2 regions of the Bacillus sp. LQ01 genome follow, and region 2 is predicted to be linked to the other one. Evidence: riboswitches for the same ligand, from Rfam matches in the RefSeq annotation. Region 2 holds a riboswitch; the other holds the start of a gene.
The links. Region 2 has a riboswitch for S-adenosylmethionine ahead of metK (methionine adenosyltransferase). Riboswitches for the same ligand answer to the same signal wherever they lie in the genome.
Positions count from the first base shown of each region.

Region 1: another riboswitch for S-adenosylmethionine. It lies ahead of AC22L0_RS23040 (bifunctional O-acetylhomoserine aminocarboxypropyltransferase/cysteine synthase); the one in region 2 lies ahead of metK (methionine adenosyltransferase).

Region 1 covers NZ_JBYEZL010000003.1:478,388-481,815, forward strand. The annotation lists gene metA (homoserine O-acetyltransferase MetA) at 1-531, opposite strand, end outside; gene AC22L0_RS23040 (bifunctional O-acetylhomoserine aminocarboxypropyltransferase/cysteine synthase) at 515-1,813, opposite strand; SAM riboswitch class I at 1,906-2,010, opposite strand; gene AC22L0_RS23045 (chloride channel protein) at 2,332-3,428, shown strand, end outside.
Region 2 covers NZ_JBYEZL010000002.1:98,875-102,302, forward strand. The annotation lists gene pckA (phosphoenolpyruvate carboxykinase (ATP)) at 1-1,474, opposite strand, end outside; SAM riboswitch class I at 1,703-1,824, shown strand; gene metK (methionine adenosyltransferase) at 1,994-3,193, shown strand; gene AC22L0_RS12855 (GNAT family N-acetyltransferase) at 3,235-3,428, opposite strand, start outside.

The DNA.
Region 1 (3,428 bases), on a different contig from region 2:
CACATGTTGCTCGCAAACTTCATGTTCAAATACACCGAACATTTTTTCCTTAAGGGGATACTTTGGAACACCATAATGATAGTACAAGCCAGCCTGTGCTCCCCAGCAAATATGGAGCGTAGATGTTACATTCGTTTTTGAATACTCCATAATATGTTTAAGCTCTTCCCAATAATCTACCTCTTCAAAAGCAAGGGTCTCCACTGGCGCTCCTGTAATAATGAGCCCATCAAACTTTTCATTTTCAATATCACGAAACGTTTTATAAAAGCTTGTTAAATGTTCTTGCGTTACATTACGAGATAGATGTGATTCCATATGAAGCAAATGAACATCTAATTGTAACGGTGTGTTTCCAATTAAGCGAAGTAATTGTGCCTCTGTGTCTTGCTTCGTTGGCATTAAATTTAATATAGCAATTTTCAAAGCGCGTATATCTTGTGTTTCCGCTCGCTCCTTCGTCATTACAAAAATATTTTCTTTTTGTAACACTTTGCGAGCCGGTAAATCTTTATCAATTATGATCGGCATGTGTTTTGCCCCCAACTAGAGCTGCTTCCAAATCTGCAATAATATCAGAAACATCTTCTATACCAACTGATAAACGAATTAAATCAGATGTAACACCAGCTAAACGCTGATCTTCAGCATTTAATTGTCTATGCGTCGTACTAGCAGGATGTATAACACAAGTTCGTGCATCAGCTACGTGTGTTACAAGAGTTGCTAGTTTTACATTTGCGATAAATTCTTTTGCTGCTTCTAATCCGCCTTTAATACCGAAAGTTAAAACACCACTAGCACCTTTTTTCAAGTACTGTTGTGCCAATGAGTAATTTTCATTACTATCTAAGCCCGGATAATTCACCCATTCAATACGTTCATGATTAGCAAGCCACTTAGCAACTGCAAGAGCATTTTCACTATGACGTTCCATTCGTAAATGCAATGTTTCTAAGCCAATATTGCTAATATATGCATTGAATGGGCTCATACAATTTCCATAATCTCTTAATAGCTGAACACGTGCTTTCACAATATACGCTGCTGCACCAAAGTTTTGAACGTAACTTACACCGTGATAACTTGGATCTGGTTCAACAAGTTCCGGATACTTTCCATTTGTCCAATCAAAGTTTCCACCGTCAATTACAATACCGCCTAAGGAGCTCGCATGCCCATCGATATACTTCGTCGTAGAATGAACAATAATATTTGCCCCATGTTCAAACGCCTGGCATAAATAAGGAGTTGCTAATGTATTATCAACGATAAAAGGTACCTCTAATTCTTTAGCAGCAGCTGAAAATTCTTTAAAATTTAAAACATTCATCGCTGGATTTCCTAACGATTCTGCATAGATAAGTTTCGTCTTGTCATTAGCAAGCGCCGTAATTTCATCTGCCGTTAAATTTGGATTAAAGAACGTAACATCAATGCCCAGTTTACGCAAACTCACTCCAAATAAATTAAACGTTCCCCCGTAAACCGTTGAAGAACAAAGTAAATGATCCCCACTACTACAAATATTTAAAACTGCGAGCATAATAGCTGCTTGCCCAGAAGCCGTTGCAACAGCTCCTACACCGCCTTCTAAATCTGATAACTTCTGCTCAAATGCGGCTAGAGTAGGGTTTCCAATACGTGTATAAATATATCCTTCTGCCTCTAAGTTAAATAGGGCTGCTAAATCATCTGAAGTATCGTATTTATATGTTGTACTTTGATAAAGTGGTAAAACACGTGGTTCACCATTTTTTGGCGTATAGCCACCTTGCACACAAATTGTTCCTTTTCCCCATGATTCTCCCATCTCTCATTCTCCTTTCTTTTATACAAAATAAAAAACTGCCCCTTTCCTGAAAACAAGAAAGGAGCAGTTTGAAAACACGCTCTAAAGGCTCTTTCTTATCTCTCAGGATTACTACCTGCAGGATTTGGCACAATTCCGTTATACGGCTGTTGCCAAGGTTTCATCGGGCCTGTCCCTCCACCTTTTCTTGATAAGACTATGCAATTACCGTTGATTTTATAGCAATAATTTCCTAATGTCAAACGGTTTTTCTGAATGTTCTAAAATAAATGTTAACAGTTTCATATAAAGCAACAAAAGAAATATATTCTAGTCTATTTCAAAAAAGACCTTTAAAAACCTCAAATCAGTCTATAAAATTAAATAAGTAATTTAACCTATAAATTCAAATTCCCCTAAAGTTAGCCTATATGTTGAATAGGCCATCTTCTCAAAAAGATACTATATATATTCAATCCATTTTTCACTAGTATATTTCACTTTTTTACCTACTAAGATTTACATAACGGAGGTATAACATGACAAATAAAAAAGATATGCAGTACATACTTGCTCTATATGGCATTCTTCTAGGATCTATAGTAGGAGCTACAGTCTGGTTATTTTTAGTCACAATAAATATTGGAATCCACTTTATTTGGGGATACTTGCCTGAAGTTCTCTCTTTTCCCTCTTATTACACCCTTTGCGTAACAATAATTGGCGGGGTCCTTGTTGGTCTATCACAAAAACATTTCGGTACATACCCACGCCTTATGCCTGAAGTGATGGCTGAATATAAAAAAACTGGTCGAATCGAATATCGCTTTGTCCATCAGGCTACTTTAACAGCGATTATTGTTTTAATTTTCGGTGCTAGTCTTGGTCCAGAAGCCGCACTAGTTGGAATTATAGGCGGACTGTGCACATGGGTAGGGGATCGCTTTAAATTTGCCTTAAAGGGTATGAATGAGCTAACCGAGATCGGAATTGGAGCTACTTTAAGTGTCATTTTTAACGCACCATTATTCGGTTATTTAGCACCAAATGAAAATGAGGGGGAACAAATTGCTGCTTTTTCTAAAGGAAAAAAGGCGATTGTATACTTAGCTACTACTTTCGCAGGTTTTTCTGTTTATTTACTACTGAGTAAACTCGATAATCGTGGATCCTTTATTGTTGATTTCGGGGAAGGTGCACTTTCTTTCAATGAATGGATCGCATTTCTTCCACTTGCTAGTATCGGTGCTATAGTTGGTTTCTTTTATTTCAAGTTAGAATTCACATTAGAGAAGTTAATCCACCCTTTTAGGGAATACAAACTGACACTCGGAATTATCGGTGGTATTTTATTAGGAATTGCGGGAACTTTTCTTCCGTACACATTATTTTCAGGGGAACATCAATTAAAAGAATTAGTTGTTGAATGGAGCCATTTATCTTTTTGGATACTACTTCTTTCAGGGATTTTAAAGTTGTGCATTACTGCCGTTTGTTTGAACACAGGGTGGCGAGGTGGACATATCTTCCCAATTATATTTTCCGGGTCAAGTATCGGATACGCTGTAGCATCTATTCTTCCTATAGATCCAGTAGCATCTGTTGCCATCGTAACGACAGCAATTTCAAGCTATGC
Region 2 (3,428 bases):
TATCAGCCCAAGTTTGTTCAGGCATTAACACTTCGTCAGGTACACCTGGTACGTGAAGTGGAACTTCAAGACCGAAGATGTCATGTTTAGCTGTTTCAGTTTTCGCAAGTTCACCGTTTAATGCAGCTTGAATCATTGCACGAGTGTAACCTAAGTTCATACGTTTACCAACGCCGTATTCGCCACCAGTCCAGCCAGTGTTTACTAAGAATACTTTCGCATCGTGTTTCTCAATTTTTTCACCAAGCATTTCAGCATAGCGAGATGCATCAAGTGGTAAGAATGGTGAACCGAAGCAAGTTGAGAATGTTGCTTGCGGAGATGTAACACCGCGCTCTGTTCCTGCTAGTTTACTAGTGTAACCACTTAAGAAATGATACATAGCTTGTTCTTTTGATAACTTACTGATTGGAGGCAATACGCCAGATGCATCAGCAGTTAAGAAAATGATTGTATTTGGGTGTCCAGCAACACTTGGCAGTACGATATTGTCGATCGCATGCATAGGGTATGCAGCACGAGTATTTTCTGTTAAAGTAGTATCGTTATAGTCTGCGATACGCGTTTGGTCATTAATGATAACGTTTTCTAAAACAGATCCAAATGTGATTGCATCGAAAATTTGTGGTTCTTTCTCGTGAGAAAGGTTTACACATTTCGCGTAGCAACCGCCTTCAATATTGAATACACCGTTATCAGACCAACCGTGCTCATCATCACCAATTAATTTACGGTTTGGATCAGCAGATAATGTTGTTTTACCTGTTCCAGATAAACCGAAGAATAATGCTACATCGCCTTCTTCACCTACGTTTGCAGAACAGTGCATAGAAAGAATATCTTGTTCAGGTAATAAGAAGTTCATAATAGAGAAGATTGATTTTTTCATTTCTCCAGCGTATTCTGTACCACCAATTAATACGATGCGTTTTTCGAATGAAACCATAATGAATGCTTCAGAGTTTGTACCGTCAACAGCTGGATCAGCTTTGAAATTCGGTGCAGAAACAATTGTGAATTCTGATTCATGAGTCGTTAATTCTTCTTCAGTTGGACGAATGAATAATTGATGTACAAATAAATTGTGCCATGCATATTCGTTAATAACTTGAATTGGTAGGCGGTAATTGCGGTCAGCGCCTGCAAATCCTTTGAAGACGAATAACTCTTCTTTTTCTTTTAAGTATTCTAAAACTTTAGTATATAATTTATTAAAATGTTCTTCAGAAATCGGTTGGTTCACAGCTCCCCAAGCAATTTTGTCAGCAACCGATGCTTCTTTCACAATAAATTTATCTTTAGGAGAACGTCCTGTATATTTTCCTGTTGAAGCAGAAACGGCACCAGTAGAAGTTAATTTCCCTTCATTTCGCATTAATACTTTTTCCACTAATTGCGGAACACTTAGTTGAATCTGTGCATTGCTTCCGTTCAATAATTCGTGTAAACCAATTTGGACATTCACAGTACTCATATTTATATACCATCCTTTTCATTTAATGAAATATTTCTCGTAATCCCCAACAAGAGTATAACACAATTATATAAATAATGTATACTATTTATTTCTTTTTGTTTGTGTGAATGCATTATTTCCCTATTAATATTTCATTTCAGGCGTATTGAGAAAAACTTTCAGGAAAATGTGAATATTAATTGACAAATGAATATCATTTCTTTAGTATAGGTTGGGACGGATACTCTCTTATCCCGAGCTGGCGGAGGGACAGGCCCGATGAAGCCCAGCAACCTCACTTGTATTGATAAATGCAGGTGAATAGGTGCTAAAACCTGTGCGAGGCTACAGGTCTCGAACGATAAGAGCGAAGGGCAAAAAGCAGTATGCAAGTAGCAAATTAAACCTTTCCTCTATGTAAAGTAGGAAAGGTTTTTCTGTATGCTTGTGTGGGAGAATAAATGTATGTCGCAGTTTGTGGCAAATTAAGGATGAGTTCCGTACAATATATACAATTACTGTAGGGAGGTTTACCACATGACAAAAAAACGTCATCTGTTCACATCTGAGTCTGTAACTGAAGGACATCCAGATAAAATTTGTGACCAAATTTCTGATTCAATTTTAGATGCGATCTTATCAAAAGACGCAAATGCACGTGTAGCTTGTGAAACAACTGTAACAACTGGTTTAGTATTGGTAGCGGGGGAAATTACGACTTCTACTTACGTAGATATTCCGAAAATCGTTCGTGAAACAATTCAAGGCATTGGTTACACACGCGCAAAATACGGATTCGATGCAGAAACTTGTGCTGTTTTAACATCTATCGATGAGCAGTCTGCTGACATCGCTATGGGTGTTGACCAAGCGCTAGAAGCACGCGAAGGTCAAATGACTGACGCTGAGATTGAGGCAATTGGTGCAGGAGACCAAGGTTTAATGTTTGGTTTTGCATGTAATGAAACACAAGAATTAATGCCACTTCCAATCTCGCTTGCTCACAAATTAGCTCGCCGTTTAACTGAAGTACGTAAAGATGATACATTATCATACTTACGTCCAGATGGAAAAACGCAAGTTACAGTTGAGTATGATGAAAATGGTAAACCAGTACGTGTTGATACTATCGTAATTTCTACACAACATCACCCAGATGTTACATGGGAAGAAATCGATCGCGACTTAAAAGAGCACGTAATTAAAGCTGTAGTACCAGCAGAATTAATGGATGGAGAAACGAAATTCTTCATTAATCCAACTGGCCGCTTCGTAATTGGTGGACCACAAGGTGATGCTGGTTTAACAGGACGTAAAATCATCGTTGATACTTACGGTGGATACGCTCGCCACGGTGGCGGTGCATTCTCTGGTAAAGATGCAACGAAAGTTGACCGTTCTGCAGCATATGCAGCTCGTTATGTTGCGAAAAACATCGTAGCAGCTGGTCTTGCTGAAAAAGCAGAAGTACAACTTGCATACGCAATCGGTGTAGCACAACCAGTATCAATTTCAGTTGATACATTCGGCACTGGTAAAGTATCTGAAGACGTACTAGTAGAACTAGTTCGTAACAACTTCGATCTTCGCCCGGCTGGTATTATTAAAATGTTAGACTTACGTCGCCCAATTTACAAACAAACAGCAGCTTACGGCCACTTCGGACGTACTGATGTAGATCTATCATGGGAACGTACAGACAAAGCTGCAGCTTTAAAAGAGCAAGCTGGTCTATAATATATGAAAAAAAGCTTTGCGCGGTGAGCGCAAAGCTTTTTTTATTTATAATTACGTTGGAATAAAGCGAAGAGTTCAATGTCATGCCAAGTGCCGTTGCGGAATATAGCTTCTTTACAAGTTCCTTCATGTTGAAAACCAAGTGATTTATATAATTTAACTGCTCTATCGTTAAAGGAAAATACTCGTAAAGAAAGGCGATGTAAATTTAATTCTAAAAATGCATAATCCAATA